DNA from 2 places in the Mesorhizobium sp. M7A.F.Ca.US.014.04.1.1 genome. Region 1 is predicted to be linked to the other one. Evidence: predicted binding sites of a transcription regulator. Region 1 holds the regulator's gene; the other holds the start of a gene.
What was found. Region 1 encodes LexA, which represses DNA repair genes until DNA is damaged. Its sites were predicted from a motif close to TGTTCNNNNTGTGTTCNG; they were not measured.

Region 1 (6,649 bases):
CGAGGCTTGCAGCGTTTTGATGCTGCGCTGAGGAATTCCAGGCAAGCCGTTCATAACAGACGAGAAAGTGATCTCGGCTCTAGCTCGAGATCAAGCTCTGTGTCAGCGGATGCGCCGGATCGGCAAGGCCGTCGACAATGTCGTAGTGATGCCGGTCGGGCTCGACCACGGTGCTGGTGGTGGCGCCAAGGCCGGTCCAGATGTTGGCAAGCAACGCATTCTGGCGCAGGAACTCGGCGCGCTCACCGCCGCCGGCCCAGCAGGTGATGCGGGCGCCATCCATCGGGCGCAGCAGGGCTGGGCTTTCAGCCAGCGCCTCCTCTTCGTCGATTGCCAGGTCCTTGTTCATGCCGGTGCGCATGAGCGGACGCAAATCGTGTAGACCTGAAATCGAAACGACATGGCGTATGCGCCGCGCCACATCCGGCGCCAGAGGCGTGGTTGTCGTCACCATCCGGGTGGCGAGATGGCCGCCGGCCGAATGTCCGGTCAGCATCAGCGGTCCGTCAACCATTGCCGCTGCCTTGCCAATCGCCGCCCCGACCTCCCGGACGATGCCTGCGATGCGTATGTCCGGGCACAGCGTGTAGGAGGGCATCGCAACGGCGAAGCCGCTGCCGACCGCGCCATTGGCGAGATGCGACCACAAGCTCTTGTCGGTCTCCAGCCAGTAACCACCATGGATAATCACCACCAGTCCTTTGGGCGCGGCCTTGGGAAGGAAAAGATCGAGCCGATTGCGCGGCCTGTCGCCGTAGGCGATGTCGAGCCGTGCCCGGCTCTCTGCCGAGAGCGCATCGCGGAATGCTGCCGCTGGCTCGGACCAGGCGGCTGGCCAACGGTCGCTGCCGGCAATGTTCGCGCCGTTGGCATAGGCATCATCCCAATCGACGATGTGACGTTCGAACATCTGCGCCCTCCCCCAAAACGGCATCGCTGTTGCGCTAGCAATGGCCAGCGCCACGCCATGCGTCAATGCTCCAGGGCAAAAACATTTTAGGCTTGAAACAAATTTCGACTGGTGCGATCCTGCCCGCACGAACAGCCGACAATGGGAGGTCTGCTGTGCTGCCCTCACCTGCAGATGTTCACCCTTTCGGCGCGCATCTCCGAGCAGGCGTGATGGGCAGCACGAAGCCTCCTCAGAGCAGGACCTTAGGATCCACCACATCCAGCCAAGGCGCATTGCGCACTGGCCAGGCAGCAGACGGGAGAGCGGCGACATGCTTGGGCCTTCAGCGCATATCGACACGTTCACGCGCGATCACCTGCCGCCGCCGGAGCAATGGCCCGATATACTGCTCGACGGCTTCGACTATCCCGAACGCCTCAACGCCGGTGTCGAACTGACCGACCGGCTGGTCGAGAAGGGCCTCGGCGACCGCACAGCCCTGATCGGCAATGGCCGCCGCCGCACCTACAAGGAACTGTCCGACTGGACGAACAGGCTCGCCCACGCGCTGGTCGAGAATTATGGCGTCGAGCCCGGCAACCGGGTGCTGATCCGCTCGGCCAACAACCCCGCCATGGTCGCCTGCTGGCTGGCTGCCACCAAGGTCGGCGCCGTGGTCGTCAACACCATGCCTATGCTGCGCGCCGGCGAACTGGCCAAGATCGTCGACAAGGCGGAAATCACCGTCGCGCTCTGCGACACCAGGCTGATGGACGAGATGACCGCCTGCGCCAAGGACAGCACCTTCCTCAAACAGGTCATAGGCTTCGACGGCACCGCCAACCATGATGCCGAGCTCGATCGTGCCGCTCTCGACAAGCCGGTGACATTCACCGCCGTCAACACCGGCCGCGACGATGTCGCGCTGCTCGGCTTCACCTCGGGCACGACAGGCGTGCCGAAGGCGACGATGCATTTCCACCGCGACCTCCTGATCATCGCCGACGCCTATGCCCGCGAAATCCTGGAGGTGACGCCGGACGACATCTTCGTCGGCTCGCCGCCGCTGGCTTTCACTTTCGGCCTTGGCGGGCTCGCTATCTTTCCCCTGCGCTTCGGTGCGGCGGCGACGCTGCTGGAGCAGGCGACGCCACCCAACATGATCCACATCATCGAGACCTACAAAGCCACGATCTCCTTCACCGCGCCGACTGCCTACCGCGCCATGCTGAAGGCCATGGATGAAGGTGCCGATTTGTCTTCGCTGCGGGTTGCCGTTTCAGCCGGCGAAACCTTGCCCGCTCCGGTTTTCGAAGAGTGGACGCAAAAGACCGGCAAGCCGATCCTCGACGGCATCGGCGCCACCGAAATGCTGCACATCTTCATCTCCAACCGCTTTGGCGACATGAAGCCCGCGTCGACCGGCAAGCCGGTCGGCGGCTACGAGGCGCGCATCGTCGACGACGAGATGCGCGAAGTACCGCGCGGCGCGACCGGCAGGCTGGCGGTGCGCGGCCCGACCGGCTGCCGCTACATGGCCGATATCAGGCAGAAGGACTACGTGCGCGACGGCTGGAACATCACCGGCGACACCTTCACGCAGGACGAGGACGGCTTCTTCCATTTCGCCGCGCGCTCCGACGATATGATCGTCAGCGCCGGCTACAACATTGCCGGCCCCGAGGTCGAGGCCGCACTTCTGTCACATCCCGACGTCGCCGAATGCGCGGTGATCGGCGCCGAGGACGCCGAGCGCGGCCAGATCGTCGAGGCGCATGTCGTGCTGGTGCAGGGCGTGGCGCCTGACGCATTGACGACCAAGCGCCTGCAGGACCATGTCAAGGCGACGATCGCGCCCTACAAATACCCGCGATCGGTGAAATTCATTGCTGCTTTGCCCAAGACCCAGACCGGCAAGATCCAGCGCTTCCGGCTGCGCACGGAGAAAGTCAATTGAGCGAGCCCTACGATCCGGCGTCCGAAGGCGCACAGATGTCGTTCAACGAGCGCATGTCGTACAGCGACTATCTGCACCTGGAGAAAGTGCTGGAGGCGCAGACACCGCTCTCGTCGGCGCATGACGAGATGCTGTTCATCATCCAGCACCAGACCTCGGAACTGTGGATGAAGCTCGCTTTGCACGAGATTGGCGCCGCGATCCGCTCGATCCGCGCCGACCGGCTTGAGCCGAGCTTCAAGATGCTGTCGCGAGTCGCGCGCATCTTCGAGCAGCTGAACAATGCCTGGGATGTGCTGCGGACGATGACGCCCAGCGAATACACCGAGTTTCGCGACGCGCTCGGCCAGTCCTCGGGTTTCCAGTCCTGGCAGTATCGCGCCATCGAGTTCATGGCCGGCAACCGCAACCTGGCCATGCTCGGCCCTCACAAGCATCGGCCTGACCTCAGCGGAAAGCTGGAAGCCATTCTGGCCGAGCCGTCGCTCTATGACGAAGCGCTGCTGCTTTTGGCGCGCAACGGATTCGACATCGGTGCCGATGCCAGGCGCACGGACTGGCGTGAGACGCGAACCGAGAATGAAGAGGTCCTGGTCGCCTGGCAGACTATCTACCGCGATCCGCAGCGCTACTGGATGTTCTACGAACTGGCCGAGAAGCTGGTCGACTTCGAGGATTATTTCCGCCGCTGGCGCTTCAACCACGTCACCACGGTGGAGCGCATCATCGGTCTGAAGCGCGGCACCGGCGGCACGTCGGGCGCTTCGTATCTGAAGAAAATGCTCGAGGTCGTGCTGTTTCCGGAGCTGTGGACGGTCCGCACCCGGCTCTGACATCATCGAAATGAGAACAGGCTCACCGAAGGGACGCTCTGTGGCGGAAACCCCTTCGCGAACAACCGGGGACTGACCATGAGTGGAATTCCTGATCTCGCCGCAGTCGAAGCGATGGATGCCACGGATCCGCTGCGGGCCATGCGCGACCGTTTCATTCTGCCGGAGGGGGTGATCTATCTCGACGGCAATTCACTGGGGGCAGCATCTCATGCCGTTTTCGGCGAGCTGCAGCAGGCGGCGACGCAGGAATGGGCCCGAGATCTTATCCGAGCCTGGAACACGGCCGGATGGTTCGAGATGCCGATCGAACTCGGCGACCAACTCGGACGCCTGATAGGAGCCGCGGCCGGCCAGACCGTTGTCTGCGACACGACATCGACCAACATCTACAAGGTGCTGCACGCAGCGATGGAGATGCGGCCCGGCCGGTCAGCCATCGTCGCCGAAGGTGACAGTTTTCCCACCGACCTGTACATCGCCGAAGGCGTGGCCTCGACCCGGGATGGCGTCCTGCTGCGCCTCGCGGGCGTCGACGCGCCGACCATCGAAGATCTGATCGACGAAAACGTCGCGGTGGTGCTGGTCAACCACGTCAATTACAAATCGGGTGAACTGCGCGACATGGCGGCGCTGACGCGCAGGGCTCATACGGCCGGAGCGCTGATCGTCTGGGATCTCTGCCACACCGCCGGCGCCCTGCCCGTCGAGCTCGATCAGGCAAATGCCGATTTCGCTGTCGGCTGCACGTACAAGTACCTCAACGGCGGTCCGGGCGCGCCGGCCTTCATCTATGCCGCGCAGCGCCACCACGGCGATATCAGCCAGCCGCTCAGCGGCTGGTGGGGCCATGCGCGGCCCTTTGCCTTCGAACGGGGTTATGTTGCCGGCACCGGCATCCGCCGTTTTCTGTGCGGTACGCAACCGGTCCTGTCGATGCGGGCGCTCAAAGGCGCGCTTGCCATCTGGAGCGACGTCGACATGGCGGCATTGCGAAAGAAGAGCGTCGCGCAGACAGAACTGTTCATCCAGCTCGTCGAAGCCAAGTGCGGCGCCTACGGTCTCACGCTGGAGACCACCCGCGACGCGACCAGGCGCGGCAGCCAGGTGTCGTTCCTTCACGACCACGGCTATCAAATCATGCGGGCGCTGATCGAGCGCGGGGTGATCGGTGACTTCCGCGCACCGTCGACCATCCGTTTCGGCTTCACGCCGCTCTATGTCAGCTACAAGGATGTGTGGCTGGCGGTTGAGGTTCTGGAAGACATTCTGCGCACGGGAGCATGGAAGGACCAGCGTTTCGCCGTCAAGGAAGCCGTTACCTGACGCACCGATCCCGGCGATCCGCCGTCGCTGCCCTCACTGCCTGGCAAATGACGGAGAGCTGAATTTCCAGCCAAAATGCCCAACTGACGTTGGCGTTTTGGCTCCGTTTCGTTCACGGCCAACGAACGTCCCGAAGGTTGCAATCGCCCCTTGTCGAGGTCGATCGACAGATAATGCCAAGCTTTGGTAGGGGATAAGCCACAGGTCATTAACCATAACAATTTCAATGTGAGCAGGCGCATTGCCGAAGGTGGCGCCCGTCGATCGTAACCCGCTGGCAAGCGCCAAATAATTTCAGCAGCCTTAACAAATTCATTAAACTTTAAACGGTTGCAGAACACAACTGGAACAGATAGTGTTTGTTCTGGGTTTGTTTTTCGATTCTGGTTTCAGGGAACCTGGGGGCCGCCATGCTGACACGCAAGCAACATGAACTGCTGATGTTCATCCATGAACGCCTGAAGGAGAGCGGCATTCCGCCATCCTTCGACGAGATGAAGGAGGCGCTCGACCTTGCCTCCAAATCCGGGATTCATCGGCTGATCACGGCCCTTGAGGAGCGCGGCTTTATCCGCCGGCTGCCCAATCGGGCCCGCGCGCTGGAAGTGCTGCGGCTGCCGGACTCCATCGCGCCAGGCCTCAATGCGGCAAAGAAGTTTTCGCCAAGCGTCATCCAGGGCAGTCTTGGTCAGGGTGGTGCTCTTGGCCGGCAGATCAAGCCGGCGCCTTCGCGGATGCCTTCGCCCGGCAATGACGACGATGCGGTCTCTGCCGTTTCGATCCCGGTCATGGGTCGCATCGCCGCCGGCGTGCCGATCGATGCCATCCAGCATCAGACGCATTCGATTTCGGTGCCGCCGGACATGATCATGGGCGGCGCGCACTATGCGCTGGAGGTCAAGGGCGATTCGATGATCGAGGCCGGCATCTTCGACGGCGACACCGTTATCATCCGTAACGCCGACACGGCCAGCCCCGGCGAGATCATCGTGGCGCTGGTCGATGAAGAGGAAGCGACGCTGAAGCGGTTCCGCCGCAAGGGCGCCTCGATTGCCCTCGAAGCCGCCAATCCAGCCTATGAGACACGGATTTTCGGGCCGGACAGGGTCAAGGTGCAAGGCAAGCTCGTCGGCCTGATCCGTCGCTACTGAGACGGCTGTGGGTTGACCACTGGCTTCTCGGGTTTCTTGAAGGGTGCCAGCCCCCTCGCCTCGCGAGAGTATCTGCGTTGCGTGTGCCAGGGCCGATATGGGCTGTCCACCGCGAAGCTGATCGTCGCCGGCGTGGTCGCCGATTGGCGATCGAAGAAGACCGCGGCACTGCCTTTGCGAGCCAGTTGCCGCTTGGTGATGACGAGAACCAGCGGGTTGTGACAGGCGTCATAGGCGGTGGCGTCGTTGACGACGATCAGTTCGGCGAAGCCGCAGGCTTTCCAGGTGTCCTTGCGGTCCTCGACATAGGCAATGATCGCACCGGACATGTGCCTGGCCACGCAAACGCCTGAGGAGCAATAGAACGGCGATCCCGGCGGTAGCTCAACGGCATCCGCGACGTCGAATTGCCCATCGCTGTTGTCGAACACTTCCGGAACGACGATGGTTTCCGATGTCAGCGCGCGTTTCCAGTTGTCGACGGTGAATT
Region 2 (6,427 bases), on a different contig from region 1:
GCGAGACCTCGCTCGGCACCATCCTGGTCGCGTCCAGCCAAAAGGGCGTCGCCTCGATCCTGCTCGGCGACGATCCCGACGCGCTGGTGCGCGACCTGCAGGACCGTTTCCCCAGGGCACGGCTGATCGGTGGCGACCGCGACTACGAGGCGCTGGTCGCCCGCGTCGTCGGTTTCGTCGAGGCTCCGGCGCTCGGCCTCGACCTGCCGCTCGACGTCCGCGGCACGGCGTTCCAGCAGCGCGTCTGGCAGGCCTTGCGCGCCATCCCCGCCGGCCAAACGGTTTCCTATGCCGAGATCGCGCATCGCATAGGCGCACCTAAGGCGGCCCGCGCCATCGCCGCCGCCTGCGCCGCCAACAATCTTGCCGTCGCCATTCCCTGCCACCGCGTCATCCGCAAGGACGGCGCACTTTCCGGCTACGCCTGGGGCGCGGAGCGCAAGCGCGCGCTGCTCGACCGCGAGGCAGCGTCCGACAATGCCAACCGGTCGGTACGGGCCTGACGAGGACCGGCAATGCGCGCGATGGCAAGGTCTCCCACCACCGATGCGAACATCCAGACCCAAGCTGCCGGCAGCCGCCGCGCCCCTGACGCGAAATCATGGGTGATGACCGCCATCGGCCAGATGGTCGATGATGGCAAAGCCGAATGGAGCCGCACCGCAACCGGCGAGGTTGAGTTGCGCCTGTCATCAGGCGAAGTGTTCGTGCTGGGCGAAATTTCCGTCACCCGTGTCGCATGACGTCCTCAGGCGAAGTGCCAATGATCCAAATCAGCGCTCTACGGCGCCGTAGAGCACCTGCCTTGGAGATTCGAATTTGAAAGCAAGCATCGGAGTGAGCGCCAATCAGCACGTGGCTAGGGTTCAGGCACAGACAAAGGAGTGAAGGCAATGAACCTCGTACAAACCAATATTCCGGCGACGGTCACCAAGCTCGCCGCCCTCGATATCATAACCTACGCCATCGGCGAATCCCCGATCGGTAAAATCCTGGCGGCACGCAGCGCTATCGGCGTCTGCGCCATCCTGATCGGCTCGGACGCCGACACACTGGAGCGGGATCTTGGCCATCGCTTCCCGGGCAAGCTACTGGTCGAAGACGGGGCCACCTTGCGCGACGATCTCGCGGCAATCGCGCGCTTCATCGAAATGCCTGGCGTCGGCCTCGACCTGCCGCTCGACCTGCGCCGCGGCACGCCATTCCAGCAGCGCGTGTGGGAGGCGCTCCGAGGCATCCCGTGCGGCGCCACCATCACCTACGCCGCGCTGGCCCAGCGCCTCGGCCAGCCGGACGGCGCCCGTGCCGTGGCGACGGCCTGTGCGGCCAACGCGATTGCGCTGGGCATTCCCTGCCACCGTGTTGTCCGCGCCGACGGCACGCTGTCGGGCTACCGCTGGGGCGTCGAGCGCAAGCGCGCTCTGATCGACAAGGAGGCTACGATATGAATGCCCATGCCAGGGTTGCCGCATCGGCGGTTGAAGCTGCTCGGACGCGTGTCGCGGGTTACGACTGGCCCGCCCTTGCCGCCGAACTCGACGGTTTCGGCTGCGCGGTGATCGAGAAATTGCTCTCGCCCGAAGAATGCCGGGAGATCGCCGGCCTCTATCCCAAAGAAGAGCATTTCCGCAGCCACATCCATATGGCCAGGCACGGCTTCGGCAAGGGTGAGTACCGCTATTTCCGCTATCCCTTGCCGGACCTGCTCGGCGGCCTGCGCAGCGCGCTCTATCCCAGGCTGGCCGAGGTCGCCAATCGGTGGAACGAGCGGATGGGGCAGGCTATGCGTTATCCCGCGACGCATGCCGCGTTTCTCGATCAGTGTCATGCCGCCGGCCAGACGCGGCCGACGCCGCTGCTGCTGCAATATGTGCCTGGCGACTTCAACTGCCTGCACCAGGATCTCTATGGCGACCTCGCCTTTCCGCTGCAGGTGGCGATCCTGCTCTCCGAGCCGGGCCAGGATTTCACCGGCGGTGAGTTCGCGCTGACCGAGCAGCGGCCGCGCATGCAGAGCCGGGTCGAGGTGGTGCCGCTGCGCCAGGGCGACGCCGTTGTCTTTGCCGTCCACAACCGGCCGGTGCAGGGCACCAAAGGCAATTACCGCGTCAACCTGCGTCATGGCGTCAGCCGGCTGCGCTCAGGCATGCGCCACACGGTCGGGATTATTTTTCACGATGCGAAGTGAGCAGGGAGAAGATGGAGGTCCCCCTCACCCCGCCGGTGCATAGCGACTGACCACCATGCCACAGTCATAGGTCTTCGAGCCGAGCAGCCGCAGGTTTCTAAAACCGCCCTGATCAAAAATCCGGCGGCCCGCACCCAGCACCGCCGGGTTGATGAAAAGCTGAAACTCGTCGACCAGCCCGGCCGCAATCAGCGCCGACGCGAAACCGGCGCCGCCGAACACGGCCATGTCGCCGCCCTCGCCCGCTTTCAGCGCATTGACTTCGCGCGGCAGGTCGCCGCTGGCCACGCTCGTGCGCTCCCAGGCCGGCTCCCCGGCCGATTGCTTGAGCTTATCACTGAGCACCACCTTGCGGGCGTCGACGATGCGTTGCGCAAAGGCGTAGAACGGATCGTGCGGAAACTTCTTGGCGGCATTGCCCCAATGGGTGAGATAGCCCTCCTGCGCCATCTTGCGGCTGAGCAGGATGGTATCGACGCCTGTGAAGACAGCGTTGAAGTCCTGCTTCAGCTCATCGTCCCAGGCGCTCTCGTCACCCCACTCCCAGAGCTGCCAGGAATGGTCCTCGGTGGCGCCGACAAAGCCGTCGACCGACATCTGCATCTGCAGGACCAGCTTTTTCACCGTCATTCTCCTCACGGCTATCGCAAAACAGTTTACATTTGGAACTGTTGACGCAAGGCCAAAACGATGTCAATAGTAAAGTGATTTAGAAATGGAACCATAGATGGCGACGCGCGAAAAATCCGACTGCCCGATCAACCTGTCGCTCGAACTCATCGGCGACCGCTGGACGCTGCTCATCATCCGCGACATGGTCTTCGCCGGGAAAAAGCACTTTCGCGAATTCCTGCAATCCGACGAAGGCATCTCCTCGCGCACGCTGGCCGAGCGACTGCAAACGCTTCAGGACGAAGGCATCCTCACCAGAAGCGACGACCCGACGCATGGCTTGAGAACGGTCTACCGGCTGACCGAAGCAGGCATCGACCTATTGCCGGTGCTGGCGACGCTCGGCGCCTGGGGCAGCAGGCACCGCAAGGCCGACGAGAGATTGGCCAGGATTGCCAACCAGTTGGCGGCAGGCGGCGAAGCAGCGCTGGAAAAGATGAAAGCGGCGCTGCGAACGGAGCATAGTGTCTAGGCGGTTGCGTTCAAGCCGAACCGGCATGGCTGTTGCCGCACCCAATCGCTCTTCGCTTGACAACCATCCATCTTTGTTCTTTATTTGTTCTATTCTATCAGCAACTGCGGATGTGCGGTCGATGGAAACGACAGCCACCATCCTGCATGCCGATCTCGACGCTTTCTACGCCTCTGTCGAGCAGTTGCTCGATCCGCCGCTGCGCGGCAAGCCGATCGCGGTGGGCGGCGGCGTCGTGCTCGCCGCTTCCTATGAGGCGCGCGCCTTCGGCGTGCGTGGCGGCATGCCGGGGCGCAAGGCGCGCGAACTCTGCCCGCATTTGATCTTCGTCGGCGGCAATTTCAGCCATTACCAGCGGCTGGGCGATGCGGCGATCAAGGTGCTCGACGATTTTACGCCTGTGGTCGAGCGCATTTCCATCGACGAGGCGTTTGCCGACGTCGCCGGCTGCACGCATCTGTTCGGCTCGCCGCAGGAGATCGCGACAACCATCCGCCGCCGCGTACGGGCCGAACTCGGCCTGCCGATCTCGATCGGCGTGGCGCGCACCAAGCATCTGGCCAAGATCGCCTCGCAGGTCGCCAAACCCGACGGGCTGGTGGTCGTCGAACCCGGCACCGAACTCGCCTTCCTGCATGATCTGCCGGTCGGACTGATGTGGGGCGTCGGCCCGGCGACCAGGGCGCGGCTGGCCGAGATCGGCGTCGAGACCATCGGTCAACTGGCCAGGACGCATGGCGGCGCGCTGACGCGCCTGCTCGGTCCCGCCGCCGGCGAAAAGCTCGCCGCCCTGTCCTGGAACCGCGACCCGCGAAAGCTGGAGACGAAGCGCCGCGCGCATTCGGCCGGCGCCCAATCGGCGCTTGGCCAGAAGCCGGCTATGGCACGGGTCATCGTGCCGACACTGCTGCATCTGGCCGACCGCGTCGCCAGCCGGCTGCGCGCCAAGGCAAGGCCCGGCCGCACGGTGACGGTACGCGTGCGCTTTGCCGATCTCCGCGCCGTCACCCGTTCGATCACGCTTGACCAGCCGATCTCGGCGACCGCGATGCTGGCCGAGATCGCCGGCGATCTGGTGCGCGGCCTGCTTGCCGACAATCCACAGGAGAAAACGATCTCGCTGCTGGCGATCTCGGTCTCGCATCTTGAGGAAAGCTTCGAGTTACAGCTCGACCTGCCGCTTGGCCTCGCCGACGAGAGGCGCCGGCCCGGCACGAAGAAGGGCCTAGCACGCTTCGACGCCGACCGCGCCATCGACAAGATCCGCGAGCGCTTTGGCAAACAGGCGGTCGGCTACGGCACGGTGGCGCTGGAGGCGGCGCGCTCGGTTCCCGACGAATTCAGGGAGTTGGCGGAGAAGGAGCTGTGAAGCCGGGGGCTACTCCATCTCTTCGCCGTCCCAGTACCGCCTCACCGCTCCCATGTCGAAAATGCCGTCGCGCCGGCGCAAGGCGTCGACCGCCATCTTGTTGGAATCTGGATAGACGCAGACCTCGTTGGGATTTTTCTCGCCGATCATCAGGTAGCGGCACGGCCCCGTGCCGCTGTTGAGGAAGGAATGCCCGACCGCCAGGCCGGCCGGAAAGCAGACATAGTCGCCGGCTTTCATTTCGTGGCGCTCCTCGCCAAGCAGCAGCGTCACCTCCCCTTCCAGGATCAGCGCATGCTCCTCTTCCAGCATGTGATAGTGCCGGGGCGCCAGGCGCATGCCGGGCGCCGGCGCTTCGATCAGCATGCCGACATGATAGTCGGAGCGTCCCAGCGCGGCATAAGTCAGGTGCCTGGACCGGCCGCCGAACCGCGGGCCTTCGCCTTCGACCTTCCATTCGACAGCATCGCTGGCGATCGGCGGGATCGGCGCGGCCGGGGGTTTGGTGACACCGGCCGTCACATCCGACGGCAGCGGATCGCCGGCGGTAAGGCCGGTGTTCTCGCCGTCCCAGTAAGTTCGGATGGCTGCGAGATCGAAGATCGCGCGGCGGCCCAGGGCGCGTACCAGCACCTTGTTGGAGGCGGTGTAGACGACCACTTCATTCGGGTTGCGCTCGCCGACGATGACATAGCGGCACAGTGCGTCGCTGGTATTGATCAGGCAATGCCCCGCCGCGGCACCGGCGGGAAAGCAGATGTAGTCGCCGGACTTCATGGCATAGGCCGCGTCGCCGACATACGCGGTAAGCGCCCCTTCGAGGATGAAGACATGCTCTTCCTCGAAAATATGGTAATGCGCCGGCGAGGACTGCTTGCCAGCCGGAAGCTCCTCGATTGCCACGCCGACACGGTGTTTTTCGCCAAGGGCAGCCAGCGACAAATGCCGGTAGCGCAGGCCGAAGCGTGGCACATCGGACCATTCCGTCCACGGCACCTCATCCGATGCGAATGGTAGCGGCGGTTTAGCTTCGTCCACCATTAGGGCCTCCTGGTCCTGTCGCCCTGCCCTCGTCGCGTGCTGCTGGAGGGTCCACGACAGAACAAAGCTGCCAGCTTCCGGCTAAACCGCCAAGCGGTGTTCGCTACGCTCCTGACAAAGCCGGACAGAAGCCGCGCGCTTCAGCCTCGGATGGCCTTGCCCGCCTGCTGCAGCAATTCGAACGCCGCGAAGCGTTTGGCATGCCAGCCGGCCAGCGTAGCGTCGGGATGATAGACCTCGCCGAGTTCCGACATGCCGGCCATCGCCGCCGCCACATCCTTGTAGGCACCGGCGGCGACCGCGCCCAGCATCGCCGAGCCGAGCAGCACCGGTTCCGGCGAGGTCGAGGCCACCACCACCATGCCTGTGGTGTCGGCCAGCAGTTGGCGCACCAGCGGGCTTTGGCCGGCGCCGCCACTGACCACGATGGTGTCGACGGCAATGCCTTTCTGATGTTCGGCCTGCACGATCTGGCGCGCGCCGTAGCCCAGCCCGCAGACCCCGGCGACATAGAGCCCGACCAGGCTGTCGAGGCTGGTGTCGAGATCGAGCCCGGCGATCAGCGCGCGCGCGTCCGGGTCGGCGAAGGGCGCGCGGTTGCCGAGGAACTCCGGCACGACATGGATGCCGCCGACCAGGGCCGGCGTGGCCGCGGCTCCATTGCGGCTTTGCGCCTGCAGCGACA

Region 2: a site for LexA is predicted at 3,407-3,424, ahead of dinB (DNA polymerase IV). Genes of this name have one in related genera too.

What each region holds. Positions count from the first base shown of each region.
Region 1 covers NZ_RZRW01000281.1:78-6,726, reverse strand. Annotated here, with positions in the region: partial or broken gene EOA22_RS18965 (molybdopterin molybdotransferase MoeA) at 1-31, shown strand, start outside; gene EOA22_RS18960 (alpha/beta hydrolase) at 80-910, opposite strand; gene EOA22_RS18955 (AMP-binding protein) at 1,224-2,849, shown strand; gene kynA (tryptophan 2,3-dioxygenase) at 2,846-3,682, shown strand; gene kynU (kynureninase) at 3,761-5,008, shown strand; gene lexA (transcriptional repressor LexA) at 5,419-6,159, shown strand; partial or broken gene EOA22_RS18935 (competence protein) at 6,153-6,649, opposite strand, start outside.
Region 2 covers NZ_RZRW01000282.1:147-6,573, reverse strand. Annotated here, with positions in the region: gene ada (bifunctional DNA-binding transcriptional regulator/O6-methylguanine-DNA methyltransferase Ada) at 1-503, shown strand, start outside; gene EOA22_RS19005 (hypothetical protein) at 516-743, shown strand; gene EOA22_RS19000 (methylated-DNA--[protein]-cysteine S-methyltransferase) at 894-1,448, shown strand; gene EOA22_RS18995 (2OG-Fe(II) oxygenase) at 1,445-2,188, shown strand; gene EOA22_RS18990 (dihydrofolate reductase family protein) at 2,213-2,818, opposite strand; gene EOA22_RS18985 (helix-turn-helix domain-containing protein) at 2,916-3,332, shown strand; gene dinB (DNA polymerase IV) at 3,454-4,701, shown strand; gene EOA22_RS18975 (cupin domain-containing protein) at 4,711-5,742, opposite strand; partial or broken gene EOA22_RS18970 (FGGY-family carbohydrate kinase) at 5,883-6,427, opposite strand, start outside.